One region of the Aliirhizobium cellulosilyticum genome, then DNA from elsewhere that is predicted to be linked to it. Evidence: predicted binding sites of a transcription regulator. Region 1 holds the regulator's gene; each other region holds the start of a gene.
What was found. The regulator PhoB, encoded in region 1, activates phosphate uptake and scavenging genes when phosphate is short. The targets are predictions, from matches to a motif close to TGTCATNNANCTGTCAT.

Region 1 (5,973 bases):
GACGAGTGCGACATCGCGAACGTTTTCCAGGAAACCGTCGGCGAGCACGATATCAAGCACCGCATTGCCACAGGCCATGGCCAGCGGGTTGCCACCATAGGTGGTACCGTGGATGCCGGGCTTCATGCCGGATGCGGCTTCTGCCGTTGCAAGGCATGCGCCGAACGGGAAGCCGCCGCCAATACCCTTGGCGATCGCCATGATGTCAGGGGTGATGCCGGCCCATTCATGGGCAAAGAGCTTGCCGGTACGGCCGACGCCGGTCTGAACTTCGTCGAGGATCAAAAGAAGACCCTTTTCGTCGCAGATGCGGCGCAGCTCGCGCATGAATTCCTTCGGAACCGGACGCACACCGCCCTCGCCCTGGATCGGCTCGATCAACAGAGCGCCGGTGTTCTCGTTGATCGCAGCGTTCAGCGCATCGAGATCACCGAAGGGCACCTGATCAAAACCCTGAGCCTTGGGGCCGAAGCCTTCCATATATTTTTCCTGGCCGCCGGCTGCGATCGTTGCGATCGTCCGGCCGTGGAAGGCACCTTCAAAGGTGATGATATGGAACTTTTCCGGGTGCCCCTTGGAATAGTGATAACGGCGGGCCGTCTTGATTGCGCATTCCAGCGCTTCCGCACCCGAATTGGTGAAGAAGGCCTTGTCCGCAAAGGTTGCGTCGACCAGACGGCGCGCCAAGCGCTCCTGCTCCGGGATTTCATAAAGATTGGACAGATGCCAGACCTTCTCGGCCTGCGATTTCAGCGCTTCGACCAGATGCGGATTGGCATGGCCGCAGGACGTGACAGCGACACCCGCACCGAAGTCGAGATATCGCTCGCCGCTTTCCGTCACAAGCCAAACGCCTTCGCCACGCTCAAAGCGCAGCGGGGCCCGGGCAAAGGTGTCGAAAAGCGCAGATTCAGCCATGGCGGCTCACTCCTAATGCATCCGATTGCGGATATTCAAAAAATCAAAATGCCGCCCTCGGGGCGGCCGCGGCACTATCGCCACTCATCCATGTGATGTCAATAAAACTCACGGAAATCTGGGGCTTCAAGGCATTTTGCTGCAAGGACGCAACCCTGCCGACAGCTGTGACAAAAATGACTCTCCCGGAAAGCAAGTTGGGGAAAACCGGGAAATCGATTCGTGGCGATTCCGGGGACTCTTGTCACGGAGTCTGCGGACCTCTAGGTTAAAGATCAATTACTAGACTGCATGCGGCGGAACTAGTCACCAAAAGCATAGATATAGTGCCTGTTGCGAGATGTATCGCGCGACATTGGTGAGGGATTCTGCATGCCACCAACGTTCAAAGGCGGAGAACGGGCATGAACTGGACGGACGAGCGCGTTGAAAAACTGAAAAGGTTGTGGTCGGAAGGCTTGAGCGCCAGCCAGATCGCCGCACAACTTGGAGGCGTAAGCCGCAATGCCGTGATCGGCAAGGTCCATCGCCTCAACCTGCCGGGCCGCGCAAAGGCGGGCGGCACAATCGCGACGAACCGTACGGCAAAGCGCCCAGCAGCAACTACTTCCCGTCCCCAGCAGACATTCGCCACCCGTCCGGCAGCACGCCCGGTCGCCCGTCCGGTCGGCGCAACCGCGCTCAAGGAAGAGGTCGAGTTCGAGGCTTCGCAGGAACTGGTCTACCGTCCCGCTTCCAACGTTGTCCTGCCGATTTCCCGCAAGCTGGCGCTGACCGAATTGACCGAACGCACCTGCAAGTGGCCCGTCGGCGATCCGCTGACGGACGATTTCCACTTCTGTGGCTGTGAGTCCCCGGATAATTCGCCTTACTGCACCTACCATGCGAAGCTCGCCTACCAGCCGGTCAACGAGCGCCGCCGTCCGAGCGCTGCACGGGCGTAAAGTTCGGCACCATAAACAACGATCAAGCGGGCTTCGGCCCGCTTTTTTGTTTGCCGTGCTGCGGGTTCTGCAAGGCAGCCTTGCCCGCCTGCGCCTTGCCTCCTGCGCCACAAACACCTATCTGAAAAGGCGTGAGGACGACCTCCCCCAGAATGGGCATTGATGCCGGGACGACCCGGATAACCCAATGGGGTATAAAATGCGCACGACACGCGACCGTATTCGTCACGCAATCAGCTTCGAAATCATCGGGCTTGCGATTTTCACACCGCTCGCCTCTTTCGTCTTCGGCATACCGGTCGAACATATCGGTGTCGTCGGGATCGTTTCGGCAACGCTGGCGACCGGCTGGAACTATCTCTACAATCTCGGCTTCGACCACCTGATGCAGACGTATCGCGGCGGTACGCAGAAAACCATGGCGCTGCGCGTTGCACATGCCGTGCTGTTCGAACTCGGACTGCTGATCGTGCTCATGCCGTTCATCGCTTGGTATCTGGGCGTGAGCCTGATGCAGGCGCTCGTGATGGATATCTCGTTCGCCCTGTTCTACCTGGTCTATGCGTTCTTCTTCAATCTGGCCTACGACCGGATCTTTCCGCTGCCTGAGTGGCAGGAAGAAGCCAAGGCCTGAAATGCTTCAGCCCGAGGCGGATGACCGCACTCGGGCTGAGAAACCTGCATTCCAGATGCTATCCCGCGTATCAGGATTCCATCGAATAGCCGGCACCGCGAACGGTGCGGATGACATCCTGCATGTTGGAGAAGTTCAGCGCCTTGCGCAGGCGGCCGACATGCACGTCGACGGTGCGTTCGTCGACATAGATATCGTGGCCCCAGACGCCATCCAGAAGCTGGGAGCGCGAGAAGACGCGGCCAGGCGAGACCATGAGGAATTCCAGGAGACGGAATTCGGTCGGGCCAAGGCGTACTTCACGGCTCTTGCGATGAACGCGATGGGTCTCGCGATCCAGTTCGATATCACCGCATTTCAAGACGCTGGAGAGAACCTCGGGCTTGGCACGGCGCAACATCGCCTTGACACGCGCCATCAGTTCCGGCGTCGAGAACGGCTTGACGACATAGTCGTCGGCACCGGTCGCCAGACCGCGAACACGTTCGCTTTCCTCGCCGCGCGCTGTCAGCATGATGATCGGCAGGCGCTCGGTCTCTGGCCGCATGCGCAGGCGCCGGCACAATTCGATGCCGGAAACGCCTGGCAGCATCCAGTCGAGAACCAGAAGATCCGGAGCACGCTCCTGAAGCCTGATTTCGGCCTCATCACCTCTCAGAATGGTTTCGACCTCGTAGCCTTCGGCTTCGAGATTATAACGGAGGAGGACGCTGAGCGCCTCCTCGTCTTCCACGACCGCAATTCTCGGCTGCATACTAGATACACTCCATCAGACAGGCAAAATCAGTCAGCAATCGCGCCGACGGTGTTCGCCGTATCGTCCTTGGGACGCTCGCCTTCCGGCACAGCACCCGTCGTCATGTAGTAGATGGTTTCCGCGATGTTGGTCGCGTGGTCACCGATACGCTCGATGTTCTTGGCGCAGAACAGAAGATGCGTGCAGGTGGTGATGTTGCGCGGATCTTCCATCATGTAGGTCAGGAGTTCGCGGAAAAGCGACGTGTACATGGCGTCGATTTCTTCGTCGCGCAGGCGGATCGCTTCTGCCTTTTCGGCCGAACGGCTGGCATAGACATCCAGCACTTCCTTGAGCTGTACAGCCGCGAGATCGGAGAGGTGTTCCAGACCGCGGGCGAGCTTGCGGGGAACGCCATGGCCCTGAACCGCAATGACGCGCTTGGCGGTGTTCTTGCCGAGATCGCCGACGCGTTCCAGATCGGCTGCGATGCGCAGCGTCCCGATGATTTCGCGCAGGTCGGCAGCCATCGGCTGACGCTTGGCGATAGTGACGATCGCCTTGTCCTGGATCTCGCGCTCGGCGTGATCCAGGATCACGTCGTCGGAGATAACCTTCTGGGCCAGGGCAGAGTCACCATTGACCAGGGCGCGCACGGCATCGCCGCACATCTGTTCCGCAAGGCCACCCATTTCCGAGATGCGGCGGCGCAGATACTTCAGTTCTTCGTCGTAGGCCGACAGGATATGACTTGATACCATCTCTTTGTCCTCAAAATCCGTAGCAGCGGGCAACAGGCAACGGCCAATCAGCCGAAGCGGCCCATGATGTAATCCTGGGTGCGCTGGTCATCCGGATTGGTGAACATCTTGTCCGTGTCGTTCTCTTCGACCAGCTGGCCAAGGTGGAACATGGCGGTACGCTGGGATACGCGGGCGGCCTGCTGCATCGAGTGGGTGACGATAACGATCGTATAGTTGGCGCGCAGTTCGTGGATCAGTTCCTCGACCTTTGCGGTGGCGATCGGGTCGAGCGCCGAGCAGGGTTCGTCCATCAGGATGACTTCCGGCGAAACTGCAACCGCACGGGCGATGCAGAGACGCTGCTGCTGACCACCGGAGAGACCGGTCCCGCCTTCATGAAGACGATCCTTGACTTCCGCCCAGAGGCCGGCGCGCTGAAGGCTGGCTTCGACGATCTGGTCCATATCCGCCTTGTTGCGGGCCAGACCATGGATGCGCGGGCCGTAGGCGATGTTTTCATAAATCGACTTCGGGAACGGGTTCGGCTTCTGGAACACCATGCCGACGCGGGCGCGAAGTTCCACGACATCGATTTCCTTGTCGTAGATATCATCTTCATCAAGGGTGATCTTGCCGGTGACGCGGCAGCCCTCGATCGTGTCGTTCATGCGGTTGAGCGTGCGCAGGAAGGTCGACTTGCCGCAACCCGAGGGGCCGATCAGCGCCGTCACCGTGTTTTCGCGGACATTCAGGTTCACGTCGAAAAGCGCGCGCTTCTCGCCGTAATAGACTGATACGTCCTTGCCAATCATCTTGTACGCGACTTCATTCATCTTCTTGTCCAGCGCCTTCTCAACTGCTGCTTCTGACAACATATTCATTGTGTCGATCTCCTACCAACGGCGTTCGAAGCGCCGACGCAACAGAATTGCACCAACATTCATGACCACGAGGAACAGGAGCAGGATGATGATCGCTCCCGAAGTTCTTTCGACGAAGGCGCGTTCCGCCTCGTTTGCCCACATGTAGATCTGCACCGGCAGTGCTGTCGACGGATCCATCGGCGTCGTCGGATAGTTGGCGACGAAGGCGACCATGCCGATCAGGAGCAGCGGTGCGGTTTCGCCGAGAGCATGCGCCAGGCCGATGATCGTACCGGTCAGGATGCCCGGCATGGCAAGCGGCAGGACGTGATGGAAGATGGTCTGCATCTTCGAGGCGCCGAGGCCGAGAGCCGCCGCACGGATCGATGGCGGAACCGCCTTCAATGCAGCGCGGGTGGCGATGATGATCGTCGGAAGCGTCATCAGCGTCAGGACCAGGCCGCCGACCAGCGAAGCCGAGCGCGGCAGGCCCATGAAGTTGATGAAGACCGCCAGACCCAAGAGACCATAAACGATGGAGGGGACGGCCGCGAGGTTGTTGATGTTCACCTCGATCAGGTCGGTGAACTTGTTCTTCGGCGCGAATTCCTCGAGATAGATCGAGGCGGCAACGCCGATCGGCAGCGCCAGGACGAGCACGATCAGCATCATGTAGAAGGAGCCGATCAAGGCCACGCCGACGCCGGCAGCTTCCGGACGGCTGGAATTGCCGTTAACGAAAATGCCGGTGTTGAAGTGCTTTCCGAGGGCGCCGGATTCCGCAAGCTGGTTCATCCAGCCGACCTGCTGGTCGGAAACCTTACGGTTGTTTTCCGACACGGAGAGATCGATCTGGCCCTTGAATGCGCTGTCGATATCGCCGGCGGCAAGCAGCGAGACCGTCTGGGTCGTGCCGATGATCTGTGGGTTGGCGACAACCATGTCACGCAGCTGGCCACGAACGCCGTCCGAGATCATCTGGTTGACGGCGCGCAGACCCGAACGATCGGTTTCGGCAACGCCGAGCACCTTGGCGACGGCATTACGGGCGATGAGCGGGTAATTGGCCGTCACCAGCTTCTGCGGATCGGTGGCGCGCTCGTTATCCTTGTCGATGATCTGTTCGGAGAATTCG
Region 2 (5,973 bases), on a different contig from region 1:
GGAATTGAAAGGAAGATCCGATAGCGTTCACCACCCTTTGCGGGCATCAGATCGAAAAAACATGTCCCGGACATCGCATAGACTTGTGTCCCCTCGGTCATGTTCTCTCCCATCAGTCAATCCGGCATCACGTAAGTGATCGCTAGGGGATCGATCGAATGGCTGCAAGCCACCCGGTCTAAATCTTGACAAGAAATCACAGGTATTGAGCGGTCATTTCAATCGCCAAGGCGGATGGGCAGGATGACTACGGCTGCCCCTCAGCACCCGATCAGTGCCCGCAATCTCCCCATGGTGCGACATACAGCCTCGCAATGGCATTTGCCAAAGCCGGACAGTGGCACTTCGGCTACGCTGAAAATTATCGGAACGTCGTTCTATAATATAGAACATATGAGAAATTTCTAACGTCCAACCATTTCGCATGTTCCGATATCGCTTTTGACAAAAGGAGGTTTGTTAATGTCCAGGTTGATGAAATTTTCCGGCATCATTCCACCCGTACCCACGGTCTTCAAAGATGATGGCAGCTTTGACACGGCCGGCATGGCACTGGTCATTGACCATCTCGTCAATGCAGGCGTGGACGGCATGTTCTTCCTCGGCACCGGGGGCGAGTTCTCACAGATGTCCCATGAGGAACGTCTGGCGGTTGCCGAATTTGTCGTCGGTTACACCGCCGGCCGGGTGCCGGTACTGATCGGCACCGGCAGCACCAATACGCGCGAGGCAGTCACGCTCAGCCGGCACGCCCAGTCGATCGGCGCCAACGGCGTCGTGGCCATCAATCCCTACTACTGGAAGGTGACGGAAGAAAACCTGTTCGCTTATTTCTCGACGATTGCCAAATCGGTCGAACTGCCGGTGCTGCTCTATAACTTCCCGGCTCTTACAGGCCAGGACCTCTATCCCGCCTTCGTCAAGCGGCTGGTCGATGCACATCCCAATATCGTCGGCCTTAAGGATACGATCGATTCGGTGGCGCATCTGCGAGACATGGTCGATATCGTGAAGGGCGCGCATCCCGAATTCAGCGTCTTCTGCGGCTATGACGATCATCTGTTGAATACGCTGCTTCTGGGCGGTGACGGCGCCATTTCTGCCAGCGCAAATTTCGCGCCGAATGTTTCGACGGGCATTTATCGCGCGGTCAAGGACGGCGATCTTGCAAGGGCCACCGCTCTCCATCGCACCATCCTGCAGCTGCCGCGCATCTACAAGGTCGATGTGCCCTTCGTCGGCGTGGTCAAGGAAGCGATGAAAGCCTGCGGGCTGCCGATCTCCTCCTATTCGCTGCCACCGGCAGCGCCGCTCAGTGAGGAGAAGATCGCGGTGGTCCGTCGCGTGCTCACCGATGCGGGCATCAACTGAGCCTGCCTTGGCGAGATCGGGACCATTGAGGTAAACGTTCCCATTCGCCCGACTCGGTGTTGCGAGCCGGGCCATATGTCGCGCACCTGCAAGAGAGCAGGAACTGTGCTAGACATCACGGCATTCAATTTTAGGCGAGCCGGTGGCCACCGGCTTGTACTCATCCCAGCGGGTAAGCATGCCGACCATCCAGTCCGTAGACAGAGCATTGCAGATTCTCGACCTGTTCGACGATCAGAACAGGGAGATCAAGATAACTGACATCAGCGCCCGGACCGGATTGAACAAAAGCACGCTGCATGCACTGCTCAAGACCATGCAGGCGCGCGGTTATATCGACCAGAATGAGGATAACGGGCGTTATCGCCTGGGGATGAAACTGGTCGAACGCGGCAATTTTGTCATCAGTTCGATAGACATCCGCAAGATCTGCAACAGCTTTCTTGTCAGCCTCTCTGAACAGACCGGCCAGACGGTGCATCTCGGCATCCTCGATGGAAAGCATGGCGTCTATATCGACAAGGTGGAGGGGCAGGCAGCCGTCATCACTTATTCACGGATAGGTCGGCAGCTCCCGCTTCACTGCACGGCAATCGGCAAGGTGCTGGTTGCCTTTCAGGATCGGGAGACCCGAGACCGCATCCTGACAGGATATTCCTACGAGGCGGCGACACCGCGTTCCATCGGCAGCGAAGCAGCCTTTGTCAAAGAGCTTACCAGCGTTCGTGAGCAGGGATATGCGATCGACGACCAGGAACATGTAAAAGGCGTGCGCTGCACCGCCGTGCCGATCTTCGACGACAAGGGTAAGATTGCCGCAGCCATCAGCCTCTCCACGCTCACGCCGATCGTCAACAATCGTGACTTCGAACGTTACATCGGCCTGTTGAATTCCGTCAGTAGCGAAATTTCTGCCCTGATCGGGCACCGTTCCTAACGCGAGCTGGCCTGCTTGGCTTGCCACGGTATGGACGGGTGATCCAGGCAACTGCATTTCACTGCCACCGGAAATTTGAGGCCGGGCGTCGAGACATCAACCAATCATTGCTGTGGGCAAGTCATCCAACTGTCACATGGCGGGACTAGGAGGGGGCGTCGTTTTTTCACATGTCCGTGAGGGGAATATGCGCAAACTCTTTTCCGCCTTGGTCGCTACGACCATTCTCGCCGGCGCCGCTCAGGCTGCCGAAGTCTACCCGCTCGATCGCGCGACGATCCTGACCGGCTCGCCGTTCGATTTCAAAGTCGAGTTCGATAAAGTCGTAAAGCCGGAAGACGTCAAGATCACCGTCAACGGCCAGGATTACAAGGCAGCTCTCGGCAAGGAAGTCGAATTCGTCGCCGAAGAAAAGAACAAGGACAAGGTCCTCGGTTCGGCCGTCATCCTGCGCGGCGTGACGCTTGCAAAAGCCGGCGACTACAAGGTTGAAGTTGCCGCCGGCAGCGAGACCAAGAGCATCACCTGGAACGTCTATGGCACGCCGGAACAGGCCAAGGCCAAGAACGTCATCTTCCTGATCGCCGACGGCCTGTCGGTTGCTCACCGCACCGCTGCCCGCATCATGTCCAAGGGCATGACCGAGGGCAAGGCCAATGGCCGCCTGAACATGGACGACGTTCCGCCGGCAGCCTTCATCGGCACCTCGGCCACCGACGCCGTCGCCACCGACAGCGCCAACACGATGTCGGCCTACATGACAGGTCACAAGACCGCCGTGAACGCCATCGGCGTTTATGCCGACCGTACTCCTTCCTCGATGGACGACCCGAAGGTCGAGAACATCGCGGAAGCGCTGCGCCGCCAGACCAAGAAGTCGATCGGCATCATCTCCACTGCCGAACTGCAGGACGCAACCCCTGCTGCCGTCGTCGCCCATACCCGCAAGCGCGGCGACAAGGCCGAAATCAACGGCATGCTGTTCGACGTCAAGCCGGACGTTCTGCTCGGCGGCGGTTCCGCCTACTTCCTGCCACAGGCAACTGCTGGCTCGAAGCGCAAGGACGACAAGGACTATATCGCCATGTTCAAGGATGCCGGTTACACGCTGGCAACCAGCAAGAGTGAACTTGCAACGGCTGCCGGGACCAACACCGGCAAGATCCTCGGCCTGTTCCACACCGGCAACATGGACACGACGCTTGACCGCGAGTTCCTGAAGAAGGGCACCGTCGGCAAATTCCCGGAACAGCCGGGCCTCGTCGAAATGACCAAGGTTGCTCTCGACAACCTGTCGAAGAACCCGGAAGGCTTCTTCCTGATGGTTGAAGCGGCAAACGTCGACAAGATGTCCCATCCGCTGGATTGGGATCGCGCTGTCGTCGACACGATCGAATTCGACAAGGCGATCGGCGTTGCCCGCGAATTTGCTGCCAAGAACCCGGACACGCTGATCATCGTCACCGGCGACCACACCCACGGCGTTTCCATCATCGGCACCGTCGATGACGAAAAGCCGGGCACCGAGATGCGCGAAAAAGTCGGCACCTATGCCGAAGCCGGCTTCCCGAACTACGAAGACAAGGACGGTGACGGCTATCCGGACAAGGTCGACGTATCGCGTCGCCTGTTCCTCAACGCCAATAACGGCCCGGACCATTACGAAACCTTCCGCCCGAAGCTTGATGCTCCGTTCGTTCCGGCCATCCAGAACGAAAAGAAGGAATATGTCGCCAACGAAGCCTATAAGGATGTTCCTGGCGCAGTTCTCGTAACCGGCATCATCCCGAAGAGCGCAGACAGCGGTGTTCACGCCGTTGACGATATCGTTCTGCAGGCCGAAGGCCCCGGCGCCGAAGGCTTTCGTGGCTACATGGAACAGAGCGACGTCTACAAGGCTCTGGCCGAAGCTTTTGCGCTTGGCGCAAAGCAGACCAACTAAGACTTGAAAACAATGAGGGTACGCCGCCGTGGCGTGCCCTCATCATATTTTTCCGGGTTCAACTGTCCCTGGTTTTGCCCGGCTTGCATTGTCAGCCGTCCCGCATGACGATGAGCGAATATTTCAGGAAGGAGAAAGGTCATGAAGCAGCTTAATCCGGCGCGTTTCAATCGCCGCCAGGCGCTCACCATGACACTCGGCCTCATGTCCGGCCTGCCCCTGCTCGCCGCTGCCGGCCGTGCAAGTGCCAATAGCGACATCACCTTCGACGAGCTTTACGGCAAGGTCAGCGTCCTCGGCTTGGAATTCTCCGAAAAAGTCAAGCAGCTGAATGGCAAGGACATCGCCATGCGCGGTTTCATGGCCCCACCGCTGAAAGCCGAAGCGCAGTTCTTCGTGCTCACCGAAATTCCAATGTCGATCTGCCCCTTCTGCTCGACCGATAGCGACTGGCCCGACAACATCGTCGTCGTCTATCTCGATGAAAAACAGACCTTCACCCAGCCCAGCCAGACGATCGAAGTGCGCGGCAAGCTGGAAATGGGCTCCTGGACGGATCCGGAAACCGGCTTCGTCAGTCTTCTTCGTATTCGCCAGGCCGAATACGCCACGGTTTGAAAACATGCTGTCGCTGAAAATTGAAAATCTCGCCGTCGCGTTTCCCGGCCTGACGGCACCGGTGCTCGCCATAGATCATCTCGAAATCGCAGCAGGCAGCGGTGTTGCGCTGACCGGTGGTTCCGGCTCGGGAAAAAGCACGCTCATCAACATCATTGCCGGCCTTGAACGCACGCGTGCAGGTCACGTCTTCTGGGGTGATCAAAACTTTGCGGATCTTTCCGAAGGCAGGCGCGACCGCTGGCGCTCCGCCAATATCGGCTTGGTCATGCAGGATTTTCACCTGTTTCCCGGCCTGTCGGCGCTCGACAACATTCTGCTGCCGGCACGCTTGTCGCGCGTGGCGACGGCCGATCTTGTGAAGCGCGCCCTCATGTTATTCGAAACGGTCGGCCTCAAGCGGACAGCACAACATGTCGAGACCATGTCCCGTGGCGAGATGCAGCGTGTCGCGATTGCCCGCGCGCTTCTGCGCAAGCCGGGTGTGATCATCGCCGACGAACCGACGGCCAGCCTCGATCTCGAAAGCGGCGAGGCAGTCGGTGATCTTCTTCTGTCGGTCGCTGCGGATGCCGGCTCGACCCTGATCGTCGCCAGCCATGATCAGCGCCTGGTTGAGCGGCTTGGTCGCCGCCTGTCGCTGAAGGGCGGCCAGATCGTCGGCGACACGCAGACCGGGGAGATGGCGGCATGATCAGGTTCATCCTTGCAGATCTGCGTCGCCTTTGGCTCGGCGGTGCCGTCGTGGTGCTTCTGGTGGCGCTCGCCACCGCACTCGGCGTTGCCGTCACACTTCAGGAGCGCTCGCTGCGCCTCGGCAGCGCTCGCGCTGCAGACAAGTTCGATCTGGTTGTCGGCGCCGCCGGCAGCGAAACCCAGCTTGTCCTCTCCTCCATCTTCCTGCAGGCCGCCCCTCTGCCTCTGGTCGATGGTTCTGTCTTGACCAAGCTTTCCGCCGATCCGCGCGTCGATTGGGCTGCCCCGGTCGGTTTTGGCGACAGTTTTGCCGGTTATCCGATCATCGGTACGACCACTAAACTCGTTGCGGGCACCACGCCCGGCTTTGCCGAAGGCAGGATGTTTGCCTTGGAAGGTGAAGCGGTTC
Region 3 (5,973 bases), on a different contig from region 1:
TGTTCATGTTATTCGAACAATGAGCTGGCTCCGAGGTCAGGCCGACCGCTTTCATGGCATCTGAAATCAGCCCCCCTTCAAAGCCATCCGCTGCGCACCAACCTCCGCCATATGTGATGCAGCGCAGCTTTATCGACGCATCCGTTTGAAAACACGGAATTATTACCCACCGAAAAACAAGGCGCGCGACGGAATAGGCGAAGAAATGCACTTTACACCGTCTGCCCTCTATCGCATCCATACCGCCGGAGAAATGCAGGGGAAGCGTTTACACGCGACGGAGGAACCATGGCCAGAGAGAAAGTAGCAATGTTGACGGCAGGCGGTCTTGCTCCCTGCCTATCATCGGCTGTGGGAGGCCTCATTCAACGTTACACCGATGTCGCTCCGGATGCTGAACTGATCGCCTATCGCTCCGGATACCAAGGGGTTCTTCTCTCGGACCGAATCGAAATCACAGCGGAGATGCGAGAGAATGCGCATCTGCTCCACCGTTATGGCGGCTCGCCGATCGGCAACAGCCGCGTCAAACTGACAAATGCCGCAGACTGCGTGAAGCGGGGCCTGATCAAAGAAGGCCAGAACCCTCTGGCAGTTGCAGCAGAGCAGCTTGCCGAAGATGGCATCACCGTGCTTCACACTATTGGCGGCGATGATACCAACACCGTAGCTGCCGATCTCGCAGCATATCTAGCCGCAAACGGTTACGACCTCACCGTAGTTGGCCTGCCGAAGACGGTCGACAATGATATCGTTCCCATTCGCCAGTCGCTGGGCGCCTGGACAGCAGCGGAAGTTGGCGCAGCATTTTTCGACAATGTTTCGAATGAACAGACGGCGGCGCCGCGTACCCTCATCATCCATGAGGTCATGGGTCGCCATTGCGGTTGGCTTACCGCAGCAACGGCACGCGCCTATATCCAGAAAAGCAGTTCCAACAACTATGTCGAAGGCTTCCTCATGAATGAGGAAATGAAGGGCATCGACGGCGTATATCTTCCCGAAATGGCCTTTGATGCGCAAAAGGAAGCGGCTCGTTTGAGGGAAGTCATGGACAAGCGCGGCTTTGCGACGGTCTTTGTTTCCGAGGGCGCCTGTTTGGACGCAATCGTTGCCGAACGCGAGGCTGCCGGCGAAAATGTTGCCCGTGATGCGTTCGGTCACGTCAAACTGGATACGATCAATGTCGGAGGCTGGTTCCAGAAGCAGTTTGCGGCGCGGATCGATGCGGAACGATCATTGGTGCAGAAGTCCGGCTATTTCGCCAGGTCTGCAGCTGCAAACGGCGATGATCTTCGACTGATCCAGGGAATGGTCGATCTCGCTGTTGAAAGTGCATTAAACCGGATCTCCGGCGTGACAGGACATGACGAAGACCAGAATGGGAAGCTTAGAACGATCGAATTTCCGCGCATCAAGGGTGGTAAACCTTTTGATATGACGGCAAGATGGTTCGGCGATGTAATGGAGTCCATTGGGCAGTCTTTCGAGCCCGCCTGATGGAAAAATGACGGATGCTGTGGCATCCGGGAGGGTGATGATGACCATAGAAACATGGCTCGCTTTTGCGGCAACGACGGTTGCTATCCTTCTTATGCCGCATCCCATTGCATCGCTCACTGCAGCGTTCTCCGCTTCATGGGGAAGAACAAGCGCATTCGTGACGATCCCGGCCTTCGTTCTATCCTTTGTTCTTGGAGGCGTTCTGGTCGTCGCCGGCGTTTTTCTGATCACTTTCCTTTGGCCAGCAGCAATCGGCGCTCTTTCATGGATAGGGCTGTCCTACCTGATGCTGCATGTCCTCTACGCCTACCAGGATCCTCGGCTCCGCTATGGGACTGCCGACAACGACAACCTTCCCGAAACGCGTCCCATGCGCATATTCGGTTATTTCGTTCTGACAACGTTCAGGAGCACGCGTTACTTTGCGCTCACGGCAGCAATTGCCGTCCAGTTTTTTGATCCCGCGCGCGCGCCACAGGAACAGTATATAAACATGATTTCTGCACTGGCCGCTTCGGCGATGATAGGGGCGCTTGCCCATGCCACACTTCCCGCCAGTTTCACTCGGAAACGCCGCGTTTCCAAGGCCCGCAGCAAGGCTCCCTACAAGCCCGGAACACGTTTCATAGCCCGTCGTGCGGTCACTGCCGGATATCGGCGCATCGCCGCATGATCATCTGCGACCGGCTGGTGGCTTGTCGATCTCTTTCGAATGAGTTAATTGAGGTCGAGTTTCACTGGTCTTGTTAACGTTCTGGGCAACGATTTTTAATGAAAGCGACCCGATGGCAATGATGCGATTTGTGGGCCGTAAGGCAGCCGTGGTTATTGCCATGTCTTCCGCATTGGCTGCATGTTCCAGCGTTGACCACAGCAACAACGTGGCGTCGAACGAGACGCAGGACCAATCCGTTCAGCAGACTGCCGATGCATCTTCGGCGATCGCAGAAGGAGGTCCTGACAGCACAGTTACGCTCGTCAAGACAAGCCGCCTCCCGGTTCCCGTACCGACTGTGTCGGACGCAGCCAACGTTCAGACCGCAGCCATGTCATCTCCGACCATGGCGCCATTCGTTGCCATGCAAACGAGCTCGACTGCCGCATCGATGCCTGTTGTCGTCGCCTCTGCTCAGCCAGTGGCGCATAGCACCGCCAAGGGTGCCCGCCTTGTTTCCCCTCCGCTCGCTCCGGCAGTCCAATCGGGACAGATCCAACCGGCAGCAGCTCAGGCCATCGCGCTTGACGAACCAGAACTGACGCCGGACATGGTCGCGCTGCAATCGGTCATTCCGATCCCGCGCCCGCAGGTGCCGACGACTACGCTTGCTTACGCAGCCCAGCCGAAAGCAGTCGCCGCAGTTTCGGCGATCGACAACCGGATGGAGTTCCCACCGGCTCCAGGCGAGCCGATGCCGGAAACCGCGACGGACGCCCCTTCGAACTTGAAAAAGCTTATCCACCGTTATGCCGGCCTGTATGGTGTACCGGAATCGCTGGTGCACCGCGTCGTGCACCGCGAAAGCAAATATGACCCCAAGGCCTATCACAAGAACGGTTATTGGGGTCTCATGCAGATCAAGTATTCGACGGCCAAATCGATGGGTTACGAGGGACCACCAGAAGGCCTTCTCGATGCCGAAACCAACTTGAAATACGCGATCAAATATCTCCGCGGCGCTTGGCTCGTCGCCGACAACCAGAACGACAACGCAATCCGGCTTTATGCGCGCGGTTATTATTACGATGCCAAGCGCAAGGACATGCTCCACGTCCTGCAGAAATAACGGCTAATCGGCGTTTACCCGTTTCACCACTTCCGATGCTAGCACACTCGCATCGTAGCCCTGCGATCTTGGCGTTAGGCCCAACCTCACGATTACCAGATCCACTGACGGAATGACAAAGACATTTTGCCCGTCATGCCCGCTGATGACGAATGCATCCGATGGCAGACCGGCCCCAGGCTTCGGCAGCCACGTCTGCATTTTCGAATAGCGGCCGCCCGAACTTCTGTTAGCCTCATGCATCTGCGCCACGAAGCCTTCCGGCAACAGGCGCGCCCCCTCCCACACACCGTCGCGCGCCAGAAACAGCCCGAACCGTGCCCAATCGCGGGCAGTCGCATACATATACGAACTGCCGACAAACGTGCCCGCCGCATCGCTCTCCATGATCGCCGACGTCATGCCCAACGGTTCGAAGATCGCCCGCGAGGGATAGGCGAGCACTTCATCACGATTGCCGATGCGATCCATCCAGATCCTGGAAAGCAGCACGGACGTCCCGGATGAATAGGTGAAGCGGGAGCCGATCTCGTCTTCGAGCGGCAGGCTTTCGACGAAACGCGCCATGTCCGGCTCAAGAAACAGCATGCGCGTGACATCGGCCACCGTGCCGTAATTCTCGTTGAAAGCCAGTCCGCTCTCCATACCCATGAGATCGGAAACACGGATCAGTGCGCGCCGATCATCCCTCCACTCCGGAAACAGGTTCTTCTCGTCGAGCGACAAGCGCCCTTCCTTCATCAGTCGCCCGATGATCGCGGCATTCACGGTCTTGGTCATCGACCAACCGAGAAGCGGCATATCTTTCGAAAAACCTTCGCCATAGGTTTCGGCAACGATTTTGCCATGACTGACGATCACCACCGCACGCATGCCCGGCCCGGTTAAAGCAGTGTCTGAAAGTATTGAGACAAGCGTTTCTTCCGAATCGGCTTTATCCCCTTCAGGCCACAGCGCCTCGGGATCACTCTCTGGAACTGGCCTAGTAGCATTGCCTGCCGACTGAACACTTCCAACCGGCCCGACGGTGCATCCCGTTCCCTCGCGGTAAACTGCCTCACTCGGCGCAATCGATCCCAGCAGGGCAGCATTGACGCGTTTACCGTCACGGTCGATCGCAATGCCCATCAACCGCAAGAGCGGATGGCCCGGCGCCTGAACATCCTGCTCCAGAATGACATCGGGATCACGCCCCGCAATGAAGACGTTGGAGCACACGATCTTGGCCGCATAACCGCTGCCGACGCGCAGCAGATTGGGCGGAATGAAATAGATCCACAGGCCGATGCCGATCGCCACGATGAGCAGGAACACCGCAAGCCGACGAAAAATTACCTTCAGCACCAGCGCCTCCATTCTGTCTGCGGCATGCAAGCAAAATCCGCGACCGAGGGGAAGGCTCATTGTTGCGGAACGCGTTCACGATGAGGCAAGTCACAATGCGCGTCACGAAGCTGTTGCACGAAGCGGCTAAACGCCTCGAAACTCATGATGAGGCAGGATTTGGTCATGGCAGATATCGTCGAAGAACGTGGCTTGCAGCGCAACCGCAAGCTCAAGGACGCCCTCCTCCAGCACAAGGCCCTGTCGCCGCACGGCCTTTCCGAACGCCTGTTCGGCCTCCTCTTCTCCGGCCTCGTATACCCTCAGATTTGGGAAGACCCGGCAGTCGACATGGACGCGATGAAACTGTCGGAAGGGCATTCGATCGTCACCATCGGCTCTGGCGGCTGCAACATGCTGGCCTACCTGTCCCGCTCGCCGAAGAGCATAGATGTTGTCGATCTCAATCGTCACCACATCGCTCTCAACCGCCTGAAGCTTGCAGCCTTCAAACATCTGCCGGCGCATGCCGACGTTGTCCGCTACCTCGGAATGGACGGCCTGAAGTCCAATAGTTCGGCGTTTGATACCCATATCGCCCGCAACCTGGACGAACAGACGCGAGCCTACTGGCAGAAGCGCTCACTGACCGGTCGTCGGCGCGTCGAGGTCTTCAACAGAAACATCTATCGCACTGGCCTGCTTGGCCGCTTCATCGCCATTGGCCACGTAATCGCCCGTCTCCATGGGGTCGATCTGAAGGAATTTGCCGAGGCACGCTCGCTGCGCGAACAGCGCCAGTTCTTCGACGCCAACATTGCACCGCTCTTCGACCGCCCGCTGATCCGCTTCATCACCAGCCGCAAAAGCTCGCTCTTCGGCCTCGGCATCCCGCCCCAGCAATATGACGAGCTCGCGAGCCTCGCACCGAATGGCTCGATTGCACCGGTCTTGCGCGAGCGGCTTGAAAAGCTCGCCTGCCACTTCCCGATGAATGACAATTATTTCGCCTGGCAGGCCTTCGCACGCCGTTATCCGCGCCCGGAAGAAGGCAGCCTGCCCGATTATCTGCGTGCGGAAAATTACAAGGCGATCCGGCAGAATACCGATCGCGTCACGGTCCACCATGAGAGCGTCACCGTCCTTCTGGCGCGCAAGCCGGCCGGCTCGGTCGATCGTTTCGTGCTGCTCGACGCCCAGGACTGGATGACCGACGATCAGCTGAATGCGCTCTGGAGCGAAATCAACCGCACCGCAGCTCCTGGCGCCCGGGTCATCTTCCGCACTGCCGCCGAAAAGAGCGTCATCGAAGGCCGCATTTCCGATACGCTTAGGCAGGAATGGACCTATCTTGGCGAACGCT

Region 2: the regulator PhoB is predicted to act here: its motif matches at 2,428-2,444, upstream of GGE33_RS16965 (alkaline phosphatase).
Region 3: the regulator PhoB is predicted to act here: its motif matches at 4,732-4,748, upstream of GGE33_RS05105 (BtaA family protein).

The regions. Positions count from the first base shown of each region.
Region 1 is NZ_JACIGW010000002.1:747,879-753,851, forward strand. Features, by position in the region: gene GGE33_RS12375 (aspartate aminotransferase family protein) at 1-918, opposite strand, end outside; gene GGE33_RS12380 (GcrA family cell cycle regulator) at 1,323-1,862, shown strand; gene GGE33_RS12385 (PACE efflux transporter) at 2,062-2,496, shown strand; gene phoB (phosphate regulon transcriptional regulator PhoB) at 2,567-3,250, opposite strand; gene phoU (phosphate signaling complex protein PhoU) at 3,280-3,993, opposite strand; gene pstB (phosphate ABC transporter ATP-binding protein PstB) at 4,041-4,856, opposite strand; gene pstA (phosphate ABC transporter permease PstA) at 4,869-5,973, opposite strand, start outside.
Region 2 is NZ_JACIGW010000003.1:550,352-556,324, forward strand. Features, by position in the region: gene GGE33_RS16950 (alpha/beta hydrolase) at 1-101, opposite strand, end outside; gene GGE33_RS16955 (dihydrodipicolinate synthase family protein) at 463-1,371, shown strand; gene GGE33_RS16960 (IclR family transcriptional regulator) at 1,550-2,308, shown strand; gene GGE33_RS16965 (alkaline phosphatase) at 2,496-4,250, shown strand; gene GGE33_RS16970 (hypothetical protein) at 4,392-4,868, shown strand; gene GGE33_RS16975 (ABC transporter ATP-binding protein) at 4,873-5,562, shown strand; gene GGE33_RS16980 (ABC transporter permease) at 5,559-5,973, shown strand, end outside.
Region 3 is NZ_JACIGW010000001.1:1,088,909-1,094,881, reverse strand. Features, by position in the region: gene GGE33_RS05125 (pyrophosphate--fructose-6-phosphate 1-phosphotransferase) at 289-1,500, shown strand; gene GGE33_RS05120 (hypothetical protein) at 1,541-2,176, shown strand; gene GGE33_RS05115 (lytic transglycosylase domain-containing protein) at 2,337-3,287, shown strand; gene GGE33_RS05110 (serine hydrolase domain-containing protein) at 3,291-4,631, opposite strand; gene GGE33_RS05105 (BtaA family protein) at 4,797-5,973, shown strand, end outside.